DNA from 2 places in the Micromonospora palythoicola genome. Region 2 is predicted to be linked to the other one. Evidence: predicted binding sites of a transcription regulator. Region 2 holds the regulator's gene; the other holds the start of a gene.
The links. Region 2 encodes HrcA, which represses chaperone genes, less so after heat shock. Its sites were predicted from a motif close to GGTTNGCACNCTCNNNNNGAGNGTGCNAACC; they were not measured.
Positions count from the first base shown of each region.

Region 1: groL (chaperonin GroEL) is a predicted target of HrcA. The motif match lies at 5,506-5,536, and genes of this name have one in related genera.

Region 1 is NZ_JBAGKI010000022.1:25,807-34,815, reverse strand. It holds gene V5O40_RS12730 (GNAT family N-acetyltransferase) at 1-416, shown strand, start outside; gene V5O40_RS12725 (GNAT family N-acetyltransferase) at 469-1,488, shown strand; gene paaN (phenylacetic acid degradation protein PaaN) at 1,542-3,215, shown strand; gene V5O40_RS12715 (GNAT family N-acetyltransferase) at 3,278-3,808, opposite strand; gene V5O40_RS12710 (cold-shock protein) at 4,020-4,223, shown strand; gene V5O40_RS12705 (hypothetical protein) at 4,352-5,458, shown strand; gene groL (chaperonin GroEL) at 5,734-7,356, shown strand; gene V5O40_RS12695 (hypothetical protein) at 7,433-7,669, opposite strand; gene V5O40_RS12690 (hypothetical protein) at 7,823-7,954, opposite strand; gene V5O40_RS12685 (S8 family serine peptidase) at 8,107-9,009, opposite strand, start outside.
Region 2 is NZ_JBAGKI010000015.1:33,012-42,020, forward strand. It holds gene V5O40_RS09360 (serine hydrolase domain-containing protein) at 1-631, opposite strand, end outside; gene V5O40_RS09365 (histidine triad nucleotide-binding protein) at 628-987, opposite strand; gene V5O40_RS09370 (16S rRNA (uracil(1498)-N(3))-methyltransferase) at 1,033-1,767, opposite strand; gene dnaJ (molecular chaperone DnaJ) at 1,769-2,914, opposite strand; gene hrcA (heat-inducible transcriptional repressor HrcA) at 2,988-4,010, opposite strand; gene V5O40_RS09385 (DUF4870 domain-containing protein) at 4,222-4,797, shown strand; gene hemW (radical SAM family heme chaperone HemW) at 4,825-6,048, opposite strand; gene V5O40_RS09395 (enoyl-CoA hydratase-related protein) at 6,069-6,857, shown strand; gene V5O40_RS09400 (hypothetical protein) at 6,976-7,935, shown strand; gene V5O40_RS09405 (phytanoyl-CoA dioxygenase family protein) at 8,154-9,009, shown strand, end outside.

The DNA of each region.
Region 1 (9,009 bases), on a different contig from region 2:
GACGGTTGCTGGCCGACGCGCCAATGGGCGACCTGGCGTGGGAGCCGGAGCGGGTCGACGCCGAACGGCTACGCGGCACCGAGTCGGCGCTGGATGCGCGCGGCCGGCGGCGCTACCACGTCGGCCTGCGCCACGAGGCGTCCGGTCGGCTGGTCGCGTGGACGATGCTGGACGTCGGAGCGTCCGCGGACTGGCACTCGTTCCAGCAGATCACCATCGTCGACCCGGAGCACCGGGGCCATCGACTGGGCCTGCTGTCCAAGATCGAAAACCTGCGGCACCTGCTCGCTCACGAGCCCGCCGTGCGGGTCATCGACACGTTCAACGCGGCCAGCAACGACCACATGATCACCATCAACGAACAGCTCGGGTTCCAGGTGCGGGACCGGTGGAGCAACTGGCAACTCGACGTGTGACCGGCGGGAAATCCGGTGGCGGTGCCCGCCGGTCGGCGGGCAGGCTCGCGCCATGGCCGTCACCGTCACGCCGTACGACTCCACCGACGCGGCCGCGATCGACGCGGCGCACCGCGTCGTCGCGGCGGCGCAGGCCGTCGACCTGCCCGACCTGCCGGTGGGGGACCGGGCCGAGTTCGGGCTCCTGGTCGCCCATCCGCCGCACGGCAACGTGATCCACCAGGCGCTGGCCCGGCGGGACGGAGAGGTGGCCGGCCACCTGCGGATGCGGCTGCCGCAACTGGAGAACACCGGCATCGCCACCGCCGAGCTGACGGTGGACCCGGCGCGGCGGCGGCAGGGGGTGGGGCGGGCGCTACTGGCGTACGCCCGGAAGGTGGCCGCCGAGCACGGCCGGCAGCGGTTGATCGGCGAGACCCCGGGGCCACTGCCCGGCGGACCGGAGCGGGCGGCGCCGGGTGCGGCCTTCGCGGCGGCGGCCGGAGCGCAGGCCGCGCTGGCCGAGGTGCGGCGTCGGCTGGACACCACGCGGCTCGACCAGGCGGCCCTCGCCGCCCTGCACGATTCCGCCCGCGCCCGCGCCGCCGGCTACCGGACGGTGGCCTGGCGGGGGCCGGTGGCCGAGGAGTACGTGGTCGACGTCGCGCGGCTGGAGAGCCGGCTGCTCATCGACGCGCCGACGGGTGATCTCGCGATCGAGGCGGAGCAGGTGGATGCCGCGCGGTTCCGGGAGATCGAGCGGATCCAGCGACTGCGGGGCCGACGGCGCTACCACGTCGGCGCGGTGCACGAGGCGACCGACCGGCTGGTCGCCTGGACGATGATCGACAGAGGCCCGTCCACGCCGTGGCACGCCTGGCAGGAGATCACAATTGTCGACCCCGCACACCGGGGACACCGCCTGGGCCTGCTCGTCAAGGTGGAGAACCTTCGGCACGCCCTTGCCCACGAGCCGGCCCTGGCCGCGATCGACACCTGGAACGCGGCGGTCAACGATCACATGATCAGCATCAACGAGCAGCTCGGTTTCCGCCCGGTCGACGCCTGGACCGACTGGCAGCTGACCATCTGAAGTTGTGACACGCCCCTACTGATCTGAGGGCTTCGTGTTGCATGATGGCGGGCATGACGGAGACCCCGCACCCCCTCTACGCCAAGCACGCCGAGACCCTCAACCGCGCGCTGACCGCAATCGCGGAGCGGGGGTACTGGTCCGCCTACCCGGAATCACCGAGCCCACGGGTGTACGGCGAGACCGCCGCCGCCGACGGCAAGGCCGCCTTCGAGGCGTACCTGGGCGCGGACTTCCCGCTCGACCAGCCGAGCGACGGCGACCGGGTCGCCACCGAGCAGAGCCCCTTCGGCGTCCCGCTGAACGTGCGGTACCCGCACGCCGACGCCGACCAGCTGGTCACCGCCGCGTCCGCCGCGCTGCCGGCCTGGCGGGACGCCGGCCCGCAGGCCCGGGCGGGTGTCTGCCTGGAGATCCTCGACCGGCTGCACCGGAACATCTTCGAGCTGGCCAACGCGGTGCAGTTCACCAGCGGTCAGGCGTTCGTGATGGCCTTCCAGGCCGGTGGCGCGCACGCCCTGGACCGCGCGCTGGAGGCGCTGGCCTACGCGTACGCGGAGATGACCCGGCACCCGGGCACCGCCGGCTGGGAGAAGGCCGCCGGCAAGGGCGACCCGCTGCGGATGTCCAAGACCTTCCACGTGGTGCCCCGGGGCGTGGCCCTGGTCATCGGCTGCAACACCTTCCCGACCTGGAACTCGTACCCGGGTCTGTTCGCCTCCCTGGTCACCGGCAACCCGGTCGTGGTCAAGCCGCATCCGCGCGCCGTGCTGCCGCTGGCCGTCACCGTCCGGTACGCCCGCCAGGTGCTTGCCGAGGCCGGCTTCGACCCGAACCTGGTGCTGCTGGCACCCGAGGCCCCGGACGAGAAGCTCGCCTCGACGCTGGCCCTGCACCCGGCGGTCCGGATCGTCGACTTCACCGGCTCCACCGAGTACGGCGACTGGCTGGAGGCCAACGCCCGCCAGGCGGCGGTGTACACCGAGAAGGCGGGGCTCAACACGGTGGTGATCGACTCCACCGACGACTTCGCCGGGATGTGCCGCAACCTGGGCTTCACGCTGACGCTCTACAGCGGGCAGATGTGCACCACCTCGCAGAACATCCTCATCCCGCGGGACGGCATCGACACCGACCAGGGCCACAAGAGCTTCGACGAGGTGGCCGGTGGCATCGCCGCGGCGGTCGGCAAACTCACCGGCGATCCGGCCCGGGGAGTGGAGCTGACCGGGGCGATCGTCAACGACGGGGTGCTGGAGCGGCTGGCCGAGGTAGCCAAGGTGGGTTCGCCGGTGTTGGAGTCGCGTACCGTCGAGCACCCGTCGTTCCCGGACGCCGTGGTGCGTACGCCGACGATCGTCAAGCTGGACGCGGGCGACACCGCGACCTACTCGCGGGAGTGGTTCGGGCCGATCTCCTTCGCCATCGCCACCGACTCCACCGCGCACAGCCTGGAGATCCTGCGCTCGACCGTGGGCAAGCAGGGTGCGCTCACCGCGGCGGTCTACTCCACCGACGACGCGGTGCTGGACGGCACCGAGGCGGCGGCGATCGAGGTCGGGGTGCACCTGTCGGCCAACCTGACCGGCGGCGTCTTCGTGAACCAGTCGGCGGCGTTCTCCGACTTCCACGGCAGCGGCGCGAACGCGGCAGCGAACTCGGCGTTGACCGACGGGGCGTACGTGGCGAACCGGTTCCGGATCGTGCAGAGTCGCCGGCACGTCTGAGGGTTTGCGGCGGTGGCTCCGGGGGTGCCTCGGAGCCACCAGGCGGACGACCGGCCTCGGGGCTACGCGGCCCGGCGCATCTGGAGTTCGCGCAGGGTGGGGATGGTCGGGTGCGGTACGCGGACACCGGTGTCGACGAATCCCAGCCGCTGGTAGGCCCGGTAGGCGCGGTCGTTGCCGACCACCACCTCCAGCATCAGCTCGGGGCGTCCGCAGGCCCGGGACCACCCTGCCGCCCCGCTCACCAGTTCCCCGAGCAGGCCGGTGCGCCGCCAGCCCGGCGTGACGTAGACGGCGTAGAGCACGGTCACCCCCGGCTCGGTCGGGTGCGCCATCCCACCGACGTGCCCGACCAGCCGGCCGCCCGGATCCGCCACGAACTGCGCCGTGTCCGGGCCGACGGAGACCCGGGCGACCCGGGCGGCGTACTCGGCGTGCGGTCGGGCCGCGGCCTCGGCGATCGTCTCCAGGAACGCCAGCGGCGCGTCCGCGAGCATCTCCAGCCGCAGCGCGCGCATCCGAGCGGCGTCCGCTGGTTCGACCCGGCGGATGACGGCCCGGCGCACCCAGGTTCCGTCCGTGACGTTCGTCATGCCCGCATGCTTATCACAATGACGTACGACGATACGGGTGACTGTAATACGCCCGATTTGTGGTCGTGCGCCGTCGTCACTCCTCGTGTAGCGTGCGATTTCGGTCACCCGTTTCAGTGGTCGTCGCGGATTGCCGAAACCGGTGGTTTCCGGGTGCCGGTGCGCCGGTGACCCGAGGTAGTGGAACGCCGTGCAGAGTGAGGAAAACACCGTGGCACAAGGCACCGTGAAGTGGTTCAACGCCGAGAAGGGCTACGGCTTCATCGCCGTCGACGGCGGGCAGGACGTCTTCGTCCACTTCTCCGCGATCGAGATGGACGGCTACAAGGCGCTGGACGACGGTCAGCGAGTGGAGTTCGAGATCGCCCAGGGCCAGAAGGGCCCGCAGGCCGAGCGGGTACGCGTCATCGCCTGAGTGCGGACGACCCACCCCGGGCGACCGATCGTCGTCGGGGTGGCGTGACCATCGCCGGAGGGGGCTGCGGTGCCGGCGCCCCACAAGGGAAGATCATGGGCCGAACCAGCCGTCGCTGAGGAGGTTCCATGTCCGACCAGCCGCCCCCAACAGGTCCCACCTCCTCGCCCGCGGACCAACCGCCGCCGCCCGGGCCGCTCGACCCGCCGCCCGGGTTCGGCCCGCCGCCCTACGGCGCGCAACCGGGCCATCCCGCGCAGCCGCCGCCCTACGGCGCGCAACCGGGCCATCCCGCGCAGCCGCCGCACGTCGGCATGTCGCCGTATCCCGGTCAACCGCTGTACCCGGGACAGCCGGCCTACGGCTGGCACCACCCCGCAGGCTACGGTCTCGATCCCGCTGACGCCCTGGTCACCCCGCCCGGGGCCGGGCTGGGCGGCTGGTTCGGGCGCTGCGTGGGCGCCGCCCGCCGGGGCTGGCGACAACTGCTGCCGATTCTCGTCCTCACCCAGGTGCTGCCGGCCGCGGTGCTGTCGGTGCTCACGCTGGCCGTGGACCCCTCGGCGCGCTGGGACAGCCAACTCGCCAGCGACTCCGCCGCGCTGCCGGCGAACTTCTGGACGGATCTCGGCACGCTCCTGCTCGTGCTGCTCGGTGGCAGCGTGCTCCTCGGTCTGGTGCAGTCGGTCGGCTGGGCCGCCGGCACCTGGTTGATCACCCGCCAGGCGGTCGGCGAGCAGGTCGGCACCGCCGCGGCGCTGCGCTACGGGATGCGCCGCTCGCTCGGTCTGTGGGGCTGGACGCTGCTCGTCACCCTGATCGTCGTCTTCGGGTTCTGCCTGTGCTTCCTGCCCGGCGTGTACGCGGTGTTCGCGTTGGCCCTGGCCGGCCCGGTCTACCTGTTCGAGCGGCACGACCCGCTCAGCAGGTCGCACCGCATGCTGCGTGACCGGCCGGGGCTGCTGCTCGGCCGGGTGGCCCTGGTGGGTGCCGCGGTGATCGGTCTCTCCCTGGTGGCGAGCCTGATCGAGTCGCTGGCGACCCTGCCGTTCGGTGCCACTCCGCTGGACTCGCCGGGTACGACGGTGGGTGTGGTGCTGACCATCGCGGTGGTCGCGGTGCTGACGCTGCCGGCGTACCTCGCGCAGCAGGTCGGGCTGGTGGTCACCTACGCCGAGCAGCGGGCGCACGAGGGCCCGGTGAACGCCAACCAACTGGCGGCCGAACTCGGCTGACCCGGGCCATCGTGCTTGCACTCGGCAGGGCAGAGTGCTAAACAAGTCATTGGCACTCGCATGGCGTGAGTGCCAGCTGGTCGGGACGGTGGGGCTGCGGTCGCGCCCGTGACATAACCACGGGTGAGGCACGTGGCCGGTCGTCGCGGGCTATCCGGCCCGGCCGAGGAGACGTCGCCGTCGCCAGGTGGCGACGTCCCAAGGTGCGTACACCAGACGGCCCATCCGGGGCACACACTCGGGTGGCCCGTGAGTGTCCAGGAGGACAACGCCGTATGGCCAAGATGATCGCGTTCGACGAAGAGGCGCGCCGCGGCCTCGAGCGGGGCATGAACCAGCTCGCCGACGCCGTGAAGGTGACCCTCGGCCCCAAGGGCCGCAACGTCGTGCTCGAGAAGAAGTGGGGTGCCCCCACCATCACCAACGATGGTGTGAGCATCGCCAAGGAGATCGAGCTCGAGGACCCGTACGAGAAGATCGGCGCCGAGCTGGTCAAGGAGGTCGCCAAGAAGACCGACGACGTCGCCGGTGACGGCACGACGACGGCGACCGTCCTGGCCCAGGCACTCGTTCGCGAGGGCCTGCGCAACGTGGCCGCCGGTGCCAACCCGATGGCCCTGAAGCGGGGCATCGAGGCTGCGGTCGCCAACGTCTCGGAGGAGCTGCTGAAGCTCGCCAAGGACGTCGAGACCAAGGAGCAGATCGCCTCCACCGCCTCCATCTCCGCCGGTGACACCAGCGTCGGCGAGATCATCGCCGAGGCGATGGACAAGGTCGGCAAGGAAGGCGTCATCACCGTCGAGGAGAGCAACACCTTCGGGCTGGAGCTGGAGCTCACCGAGGGCATGCGCTTCGACAAGGGCTACATCTCGGCCTACTTCATGACCGACCCGGAGCGTATGGAGGCCGTCTTCGACGACCCGTACATCCTGATCGCGAACAGCAAGATCTCGTCGGTCAAGGACCTGCTCCCGATCCTGGAGAAGGTCATGCAGGGCGGAAAGCCGCTGCTGATCATCGCCGAGGACCTGGAGGGCGAGGCCCTGGCCACGCTGGTGGTCAACAAGGTCCGTGGCACCTTCAAGTCGGTCGCCGTCAAGGCGCCGGGCTTCGGTGACCGCCGCAAGGCCATGCTGACCGACATCGCCATCCTCACCGGTGGCCAGGTCATCAGCGAGGAGGTCGGCCTCAAGCTGGACGCCGTCAGCCTCGACATGCTGGGCCGCGCCCGCAAGGTCGTGGTGACCAAGGACGAGACCACCATCGTCGACGGTGCCGGCGACGCCGAGCAGATCCAGGGCCGGGTCAACCAGATCCGGGCCGAGATCGACAAGAGCGACTCCGACTACGACCGGGAGAAGCTGCAGGAGCGGCTGGCCAAGCTGGCCGGTGGCGTTGCGGTGATCAAGGTCGGCGCGGCCACCGAGGTCGAGCTCAAGGAGCGCAAGCACCGCATCGAGGACGCGGTCCGCAACGCCAAGGCCGCCGTCGAGGAGGGCATCGTCCCGGGTGGTGGTGTCGCGCTGGTGCAGGCCGGCAAGACCGCCTTCGACAAGCTCGACCTGGCCGGCGACGAGGCGACCGGCGCGCAGATCGTCAAGATCGCGCTGGACGCCCCGCTGCGGCAGATCGCCGTGAACGCCGGCCTCGAGGGCGGCGTCGTGGTGGAGCGGGTCCGCAACCTCGACTCGGGTCACGGCCTCAACGCCGCGACCGGCGAGTACGTCGACCTGCTGGCCGCGGGCATCATCGACCCGGCCAAGGTGACCCGTTCCGCGCTGCAGAACGCCTCGTCGATCGCCGCGCTGTTCCTCACCACCGAGGCCGTCGTGGCGGACAAGCCGGAGAAGACCCCGGCCGCCCCGGCTGGCCCGGGTGGCGGGGACATGGACTTCTGAGTCCAGCTCCAACGCCGGAAGGGGCGGGCCGCGTCAGCGGTCCGCCCCTTCCGCTGTGTCGGTGGCCACTCGTCGGCTACGTCGGCAGCGGTCGCTGGTTCCGGCGCTTCCGCGCCCGGTCGTACGGCGGGCGGTGCTGAACCGGCTCGTCCACCAGGATGAGGGGCTCCTCGGGTGGCTCGTCCACTCCGGTCATCTCGGCCAGTTGCTCGGCGTCGCCGTGGTCGAGCCGGTCGATCGGCAGTTGGCCGGGGAGTCCGTGGATCGTGGCCCAGGTGGTCGGTGGGGCTTCCCGGGCCTGATCGTCGTCCATGCTCATGGCTGCCTCCTCTACCGAAACGGTAGGGCGCGCCGAGCAGCGGGAAGGTCGAATGGCGCTATCGGGATCTATTTGGCGTTAAGACCCTTTTGATCGGTTTGGCTCGGGAAACATCAGCGACCCGCTCCGCCATGGATGCGGCCCGGATCAGGGCGGTCCGGTGACGCCTCCGCGTTGGCCGAACGGGTCGTCGGTGGCGGACCTGGTGACCACATGGACCACCCCGCAGCAGAGCGCCACGACGAGCGCCGGTACCCCCAGCAGGATCAGCAGGGCCATGCCCCGCCAGCGGGCTGTCGACGATGTCCGGAGAGGAGCTGCCGACCCGGACGAATGACCGTGCATGAAGCCGCAAGATAGCAGGTCCGGAGGGCTCGGATTAACCCTCGGGCGAGTACTGCTCACATCGGGGTGGAATCGGTCGCGGGCGATCAACCACGAGCCGCCGAGACGGCCGCGTACGCGTCGACCAAGCCGGCGCCGACGAGGTTCGCCGGGCCGCCGCACTCGTCGGACCGGTCCCGGGCCGAGTCGCTGGTCTCGATCGGTTCGGCCGTCTCGCGCAGGATCCGCCGCGTCCGGTCCAGGTCGCCGACGAGTTCCGGATTGGCCGACCACATCAACGCGGCCACCCCCGCCACCTGCGGGGTGGCCATCGAGGTGCCGTCGAGCACGGCGTACCCGCCGCCGGGCATCGCGGAGATGACCTCCGCGCCCGGCGCCATCAGATCCGGTTTCGTCGTCCCGGTGGCCGTCGGGCCACGGGACGAGAAGGCGGTGACCCGCCGCCGGTCGTCCACCGCGCCGACGGTCAGCACGTCCGGGTACGGTGCCGGCGGATCCTGCACGGAGCCGCAGAACGGGCCGGTGTTGCCGGCCGCCGCGACGACGAGAATCCCGGCGGCCTCCAGCGCCGCTGTGGCCGGCTGTAGCGCCCGGGGATCGCACCCCTCGATCGGTGGGCAGCCCCACGAGTTGGTCAGGATCTCCGGTGCCCGGGCGGGCCGCCCCTGCCGGAACGGGTCACCGCCCGGCGGGAAGGGCGCCAACATGAACTGGAGGCAGTCGAGGTAGGCGGCGGGGTTCCCCAGATTGCGGTCGAGGTTGACGCAGCCGACCCATTGTGCGCCGGGAGCCACGCCGATGCCGTCCCGCCCGACGGCGCTGCCCATCGTGTGGGTGCCGTGCCCGCTGCGGTCGGTCGGTGCGCCAGTGCCGTTCCACGGGTCGAACCATGAGTCGTCGCCGCCTCGGAAGCCCTGGGCCAGGGTCGGGTGCCGTCCGTCCACCCCCGAGTCGGAACTACCCACGGTCACCCCGGTGCCGGTGACGCC
Region 2 (9,009 bases):
CCTCGTCGGAGTACGCGTCGACCAGGAACCCGGTCGCGGCACGTGGCCCCGGAGCGGCAGTGGTGGCGGTGAGCCCGAGCGGGGTCAGCACCCGCTCGGTCAGCACCTCCACCCAGCTGCCGCCGCGTACCCGCCCGACCAGGTGGCCGAGCAGCGCCATGCCGAGATTCGAGTAGTGGTAGCGGCGGCCGGTCGGCAGCACCCGCTCGGCCCGGGCCAGCTCGTTGATCAGCTGGTCGGTGTCCGGCGCGCGCAGCGTGTCCCAGACGTCGCCGTACGGTTCGCGTTGCAGGCCGGCGGTGTGCGACAGCAACCGGCGTACGGTCAGCTCGCCGTGCGCCGGCAGGTCGAGGTGCCGGTGCAGCGGGTCGTCGAGGTCGAGCAGCCCGTCGTCGCGGCACTGCAGGACCAGCACGGCGGTGAAGGTCTTGGTCACCGAGCCGATCCGGAACCGGGTCTGCTCGTCCAGCGCCGTGTCGTTTCCGGTGCCGCCGGCGGTGCAGGTCCACAACGGTCGGTCGGCGCGGTGCACCGCCGCCGAGACCGCCGGCACCCGGGCCTGCGCCTGGACCTGCCGCACCATCCGCTCCAGCCGACCGGCGGCGGAGGTGTCGCCGGCGGCGGAGGTCATCCGAGGCTCCGGGCCAGCATCGGGCCGAGTGGGGCACCGCCGAGCACGTGCGCGTGCACGTGGAAGACCTCCTGGCCGCCGTACGCCCCGGTGTTGAACATCAGCCGGAACCCGTCGCCGAGCAGGCCCTCGTCCTCGGCCACCGCGGCGGCCGTGGCCAGCACCTCGCCGGCCAACGCCGGATCACCCTGCCCGAGGGTGGCCACGTCCGCGTAGTGCTCCTTGGGCACGACGAGCACGTGCACCGGCGCCTTCGGGTCGATGTCGCGGAAGGCGAGCGTGGTGGGCGTCTCGCGGACCACGGTGGCCGGAATCTCGCCGGCGACGATGCGGCAGAACAGACAGTCGCTTCCCATCCGGGCAGTGTAAGGAAGAAACGCTCGGCGCCGTCGCCGCGCGGCTCACCAGCGCAGCAGACGGGTGGCGAGGACCGCCAGGGCGGCCACGCCCGCGGTGGAGGTGCGTAGCACCGACGGGCCGAGCCGCACCGGTCGGGCACCGGCTTCCTGGAAGGCCGACAGCTCGGCCGGGGTGATGCCGCCCTCCGGGCCCACCACCAGCACGATCTCGCCGTGGTCGGGCAGCTCGACGGTGGTGAGTCGGTCGGTCGCCTCCTCGTGCAGCACGTACCCGGCGGCCGCCCCGGCGATCCGGCGCGTCACCGACGCGGTGCTCTCGTCCGGCGCGCCCGCCACCACCGGCAGCCACGCCCGCCGGGCCTGCTTCGTCGCCTCCCGGCTGGTGGCGAGCCACCTGCCCCGGGCCCGTACGCCCCGCTCGCCGCGCCACTGCACCACCGAGCGGCCCGCCGCCCAGGGGACTATCTCGTCCACGCCCGCCTCGGTCATCGACTGCACGGCCAGCTCGCCCCGGTCGCCCTTGGCGATGCCCTGGACCACCACCAGGCGGGGGTTCGCCGCGTCGACGTACCCCCGGTCGGTCACGTCGAGGTCGAGGGTGCCCCGGCCGACGGCGGTGACCACGGCGGTGGCGGTGCCGCCCCGACCGTCGGCGAGCAACACCTGCTCGCCGACGCGCAGCCGCTGCACGGTGGCGGCGTGGTGGCCCTCCGGGCCGTCCAGCACCGTCGAGGCGGCGGTGGGCAGCGACTCGACCAGGAACAGCGGGGCGGACACGTCAGGCGTGGCCGTTGAAGGCGTCGCGCATCCGGGAGAAGAAGCCACCCTGCTTGGTCAGCTCGGCGACCTCCTCGCCTCGGGTCTTGGCGAACTCGCGCAGCATCCGCTCCTGGTCGGCGTCGAGCTTGGTGGGGGTACGCACGTCCAGGTGGACGTAGAGGTCGCCCCGCCCGGTGCCACGCAGGTGCGGTACGCCCCGGGCCCGCAGCCGCAGGGTGCTGCCCGGCTGGGTGCCCGGCTTGACGTCGACCGGTTCCTCGCTGTCGAGCGTCTTGATGGTCAGCCGGGTGCCGAGCGCGGCGGCGGTCATCGGCACGGTGACCCGGCAGTGCAGGTCGTCGCCCTTGCGGGAGAAGACGTCGTGCGGCCGTTCGTGGATCTCCACGTAGAGGTCACCGGCGGTGCCGCCGCCCGGGCCGACCTCGCCCTGCTGGGCCAGGCGGATCCGCATGCCGTCCTCCACCCCGGCGGGGATCTTGACGGTCAGCGACCGGCGGGTGCGGACCCGGCCGTCACCGGCGCAGGTCGGGCAGGGCTGCGGGATGGTGGTGCCGTAGCCCTGGCAGACGGTGCAGGGCCGGGCGGAGACCACCTGGCCGAGAAAGGTGCGTTGCACCGACTGCACCTCGCCCCGCCCGCCGCACGCCTCGCAGGTGGCCAGGTGGGTGCCGGCGGCGGTGCCGGCGCCGGAGCAGGTGGTGCAGAGCACGGCGGTGTCGACGGTGATCGGCGCCTCGACACCGAAGGCCGTCTCCTGGAGGTCCAGCTCCAGTCGCAGGATCGCGTCGGCACCGGGGCGGGTACGCGGACGCGGGCCGCGTCCGGCGCCGGTGGCGCCACCGAAGAACGCGTCCATGATGTCCTGGAAGCCGACGAAGGGTCCGGCTCCGCCGGGGCCGCCCGGACCGCCGGGCCCGCCCCCACCGGGTGCCAGCGGGTCCCCGCCCAGGTCGACGATCTGCCGTTTCCGATCGTCCGAGAGGACCTCGTACGCGGCGTTGATGTCCTTGAACTTCTCCTGTGCCTCCGGATCCGGATTCACGTCCGGATGGAACTGGCGCGCCAGCTTGCGATAGGCGCGCTTGATCTCGTCGTCGGAGGCACCCTTGCTCACGCCGAGAATGCCGTAGTAGTCCCTGGCCACTGCGTTCCGTGTCCTCGTGTTCGTCTCGAGTTACGCCGTTCGGCGGCGGCAGCCTGCCGTCGGCCCTGACTTGTCAGTTCTGGGCCAGCAGCTCGCCCACGTAGCGTGCCACGGCCCTCACCGTGGCGATGGTTCCGGGGTAGTCCATCCGGGTCGGTCCGAGCACGCCCATCCCCCCGACGATGGTCGCGCCCGGGCCGTACCCGGTGCTGACCACGGAGGCCGCCCGCAGGTTGTCGTACTCGTTCTCGTCGCCGATGCGCACCCGCAGGGTGCTCGGCTCCACCTCGCCGATGAGCTTGAGCAGCACGACCTCCTCCTCAAGTGCTTCGAGGATCGGACGCAGCGAGCCCTGGAAGTCGAGCAGGCCGCCCCGGGCGAGGTTGGCGGTGCCGGCCAGGGCCAGCCGCTCCTCGTGCCGTTCGACCAGGGTCTCCAGCAGCACCGTGGACAGGGTGGTCATCGCCGGGCGCAGGTGCGGCGCGCAGTCGTCGATGAGGGTCTGCACCAGCGGCGGGGTCTCCGACAGGCGGACGCCCACCAGTTTCTCGTTCACCAGCCGGCGCAGGTCCAGCACGTCGTCGGCGGGGACCGGTGCGGGCAGCTCGACCAGCCGCTGCTCGACCCGGCCGGTGTCGGCGATCATCACCAGCATCAGCCGGGTGGTGGAGATCGGCACCAGTTCCAGGTGACGCACCCGGGACCGGGCCAGGCTCGGATACTGCACGACGGCGACCTGCCGGGTCAGCTGCGCCAGCAGCCGCACCGTGCGGTGCACCACGTCGTCGAGATCCACGGCACCGGCCAGGAAGCGCTCGATCGCCCGGCGTTCGGCCGGGCTGAGCGGCTTGACCCGGCTCAACCGGTCGACGAAGAGGCGGTAGCCACGGTCGGTGGGCACCCGCCCCGCGCTGGTGTGCGGCTGGCGGATGTAGCCCTCCTCCTCCAGCACGGCCATGTCGTTGCGAACGGTGGCCGGTGAGACACCGAGCTGGTGCCGCTCGACGAGCGACTTGCTGCCGACCGGCTCCTGGGTGGCGACGTAGTCCTCGACGATCGCCCGGAGCACGGCGAGCTTCCGGTCGTCCAGACCCATCCTTGCCACCTCCTGTCGCAGGTCAGCTCGCGGCGTCACGACCGCCAGAGGAACACTCTGGCACTCGACTGTAGCGAGTGCCAGTCTACGTCGGCGCCCCCGTCCACGCGATGATCAAGTCAGCACCTGTCGTCATCGAGCCGATCGGCGGGTTGACACTCGCCGGTGTCGCTCTGGTGCACCGTTGCCGCTGGCACCTACCGTGGCCTCCATGACTGAACCACCTCGTCCCCCGGACTCCGGCGACGAACCCACGACACCACTGTCCGGTTCGCCTGGCCAGGGCGGCTATCCCCCGCCCGGCGGCTATCCACCCCCCACCGGCGACCAGCCGCCGCCGGCCGGCTACCCCCCACCCGGCGGTTATCCGCCGCCGGGAGCACCCGGTGTCGGCTACCCGACGGGAGGCTACGGCGCTCCCGGTGGTGGCTACGCCAACAACGAGGACAAGACCTGGGTGCTGATCGCACACTTCGGCGGCCCGCTCGGCGTGGTCGTCGGCGGCGGGCTCTTCGGCTGGGTGGCACCGCTGATCGCGATGATGGTCCGCGGGCAGCAGTCCCCGATCGCCCGGGCGCACTCGGTGGCCGCGCTGAACTTCCAGCTCACCTGGGCGGTCGTCGGGGTGCTGAGCTGGGTGCTCGCCACGATCACCTGCGGCATCCTGTTCTTCGTGCCGATCATCGTCGCGATCGTGCCACTGATCTTCGGCATCATCGGCGGGGTGAAGGCCAATGAGGGTGTGCTCTACCAGTACCCGATGACCTACGCCTTCGTGAAGCGCTGACCGCGCCGACCGGTCTGATGACGGGGATCAGGGCAGCAGGTCGCGGACCACGGCGTCGGCGAGCAATCGGCCGCGCAGGGTGAGCACGGCGCGCCCGGCGGCGTGGGCGGGCTCGGCGAGCAACCCGGCGGCCAGCGCACGCGCCGCGCCGGCCCGTCCGGCGTCGGTCAACACGTCCAGCGGCAGGCCGCCGGCCAGTCGCAGGCGGAGCATGACGTCCTCCATGTGCGCCTCGTCGCCGGTGAGCACCTCCCGGGCCTGCCCGGGAGACTCCCCGGCGGCGAGGCGTTGCGCGTACGAGGCGGGATGTTTGACGTTCCACCAGCGCACCCCGCCCACGTGGCTGTGCGCCCCCGGCCCGAGGCCCCACCAGTCCCCGCCGGTCCAGTAGAGCAGGTTGTGCCGGCAGCGCGCCTGCGGCGTGCGGGCCCAGTTGGACACCTCGTACCAGGAGAAGCCGGCCGCGCCGAGGGTCGCCTCGGCGGCCAGGTACCGGTCCGCCGCCACGTCCTCGTCCGGGTACGGCAGCTCGCCCCGGCGCATCCGGGCGGCGAGTCGGGTGCCGTCCTCGACGATCAGGGCGTACGCGCTGACGTGGTCAACGCCGGCGGCCACCACCTGGTCCAGTGAGGCGGCGAAGTCCTCGGCCCGCTCCCTCGGCGTGCCGTAGATCAGGTCGAGATTGACGTGGTCGAAGCCCGCGTCGCGGGCCTCCAGGGCCGCGGCGGTGGCCCGGCCGGCGCTGTGCCGGCGGTCCAGCACGGCGAGCACCCCGGGCGCGGCCGACTGCATGCCCAGCGAGATCCGGGTGTACCCGGCCGCGCGCAGCTCCTTCAGCGAGGTGGGCGTCACCGACTCCGGGTTCGCCTCGGTGGTCACCTCCGCGTCGGCGGCCAGTCCCCAGGTCCGGTCGATCGCGTCCAGGATGCGGGCCAGGTCGTCGGTGGGCAGCAGGGTGGGGGTGCCGCCGCCGACGAAGACCGTCCGCACCCGTGGCGGCGGAGCGTCCTTGAGCACCCGGGCGGCGAGTGCCAGCTCCGCCAGCACGGTGTCGGCGTAGCCCGCCCGGCTCGCTCCGCCACCCAGCTCGTCGGCGGTGTACGTGTTGAAGTCGCAGTAGCCGCACCGGCTCGCGCAGAAGGGCACGTGCACGTAGACCCCGAAACCCCGGGCGCCCACGGACGCGCGGGCGGACGCGGGCAGCGACCCGTCGGCCGGGACGGGCTCGCCTGCTGGAAGGACGCCGGGCATGGCCACTAGTGTGCCCTGGCATGACCTCTCCCGACGCGCTCGTGCGGGTCGCCACGGCCCACGGGGTGACCACGCTCACCCTGGACAGCCCGCACAACCGCAACGCGCTCTCCACACCGTTGATGACCGAACTGCTGGCGGCGCTGGCCGCCGCGGTCGCCGACGACGCGGTCCGGGTGATCGTGCTGGACCACACCGGGCCGGTCTTCTGTTCCGGAGCCGACCTGAAGGAGACCGCGGCGGCGTACGCCAGCGGCTCGGTGCCCGCCGGCATGCTGGGTGACGTGCTCGCGGCGGTCCGGGAGTGCCCGAAGCCGGTGCTGGCCAGGGTCGCCGGCCCGGCTCGGGCCGGCGGCCTGGGCCTGATCGCGGCGGCCGACCTGGCGGTCTGCGCGGCCGAGGCCACGTTCGCCTTCACCGAGGTGCGGATCGGGGTGATCCCCGCGGTGATCTCCGCGACGGTGCTGCCCCACCTGACGACCCGGGCGGCGGCCGAGCTGTACCTGACCGGCGACACCTTCGACGGCCGGCGGGCGGCCGAGATCGGCCTGGTCACCGCCGCGGTGCCGGCCGAGGAACTGGACGCCACGGTGCGGCGGTACTGCGACTCGCTGGTACGTGGTGCCCCCGCGGCGCTGGCCGGGGCGAAGCGACTGCTGCGCCGTCCGCCCGCCGTCGACCTGCGCGCCGAGCTGGCCGAGCTGGCCGAGCTGTCCACCGGGTACTTCCTGTCGGCCGACGGGGTCGAGGGGGTCACCGCGTTCCGGGAGAAGCGGGCACCGCGCTGGGTGGCGGAACTCGGTAGGTGAGGTACGGCCGGGACGGGGAACCTCGGGTTGCGCGTGAGTGCCGGGCGGGGACGGAACCGGTCGGACGACACGTACGGGTCGATGCGGGACGTACGCTTGGCGGACCTTGACACAGGAGGTGCGGGTGCGATCTCGGGCTGTCGCGACGGGCTTCGTGGTCCTCGTCCTGATCGCCGCGATCGGGATGATCGTGGTGCTGAGGCAGGCCGGTGACGGGCTACGGCTGCCGCTGGCCGGCCGGGCCTGCACGGTGCAGGCCGACGGCGAGGTGACGCTCGACTCGCAGCAGATGGCGAACGCGGCGACCATCGCGGCGATCGGCGTGCAGCGCGAGATGCCCGAGCGGGCGGTGGTGGTGGCGCTCGCCACCGCGTACCAGGAGTCCGGGCTGCGCAATCTGACCGGTGGCGACCGCGACTCCGTGGGGCTGTTCCAGCAGCGACCGAGCCAGGGATGGGGCACACCAACCCAGATCCGCGACCCCCGGTACGCGGCTGGCAAGTTCTACGCGGCGTTGAAGAAGGTGCGCGGCTGGCAGGACATGCGGGTCACCGACGCCGCGCAGAAGGTGCAGCGCTCGGCCTTCCCGGAGGCGTACGAGAAGTGGGCCGACGAGTCGCAGGTGCTCACCCGGGCGCTGCTCGGTCACGCCAGCACGGCGGTCAGCTGCTCGGTGGGCGGTGATCCGGTGCTGCGCGGTGCCGCCGCCATCGCCGCGCTGACCGAGGGACTGTCGCTCGACTGGGGCCTGGTGGCCCTCCGCTCCGACGACGACCGGCGGGCGGGCCGGGGCTACTTCAGCTCCGCCGTCGACAGCTACGGCAACCCGACCCTGCTGAAGGTGGGCGTCAACGACTTCGAGCGGAGCCCCGCCGGCAGCCTGACGACCTCCGCCGAGGGCGTGCGGGCCGGCTGGCGGTACACGCACTGGCTGGTCTCCCACGCGAAGGAGCACGGGGTGAAGCGGGTCACCTACGACGGCCGGGAGTGGACCGCCAAGCGCGGCGACTGGAAGCGGTTGCCGGACAGCGACCGGGGCGACACGGAGGTCCTCGCCGAGGTCCACGCCGACGTCTGAGCGACCCCGATCTCCTTACCCGCAGTCACCGCAAAAACCGGCAATTAATCACGTAACACTCCGTCTCGCCACGTTGGGTGACGTGCGGTAGTCGAGCAACCGCCATCAGTCGTCATGCCTGTGGAAAGGTCACGGGGTGCCCCACGGGCCGTCCGGACGCGCGTTACGATCGGCGGCCTGTGCCAGAAATGGTTTCACCTCTTGGGGAGGGGTACGACGTGGCGTTCGACTACGGCGACCGGACCGGCTACGAACCGATCAGTGACGTCGACCGCAAGGAGTTCCACGAGCAGGGCTTTCTCCTGCTGCGAAACGTCCTGACCGAGGATCACCGAGCCGCTCTCGAGGCCGCGGTCGACCGGGTGTACGAGGAGGAGAAGGCCAAGGGCAACACCACCAAGGATGGCACCCTGCACCTGCTGGGTTTCCTCGAGCGGGACGAGCTCTTCGGCGAGCTGCTCACCCACCCGATCGCGTTCCCCTACATGTGGGGCCTGGCGGGCTGGAACATCTACACCCACCACAACCACCTCGACGTGACGCCGCCGGCGTTGGAGCCCGAGAAGCCGTACTGGGGTTGGCACCAGGACGGGTACCGGCAGAACTCCGACCCGGAGACGATGGACCCGAACCTGCCGCGGCCGATGTTCTCGCTGAAGGTCGCCTACGTGCTCTCCGACCTGTCGGAGAAGGGTCGGGGCGCGACGAAGGTGATCCCCGGCAGCCACCTGTGGAACTCGCTGCCCCGCCCGACGGACCTGAGCGTGCACAACCCGGACCCGGAGGGCACCGTCGAGATCACCGCCAACCCGGGTGACGCCTTCATCTTCGACCGCCGTCAGTGGCACTCCCGGTCGACGAACCTGTCGAACATCACCCGCAAGATGCTGTTCGTCGGCTACACCTACCGGTGGATCCGCCCGCTCGACGAGCTGCACCCCGACAAGGACGGCGAGTGGTACCGCAACCGCACGCCGGTGCAGCGCCAGCTGCTCGGTGAGGGCACCCACACGGCCAACTACTGGGGCATCAACTGGGACGGCTACATCGACGACGAGATCCCGCTGCGCAAGG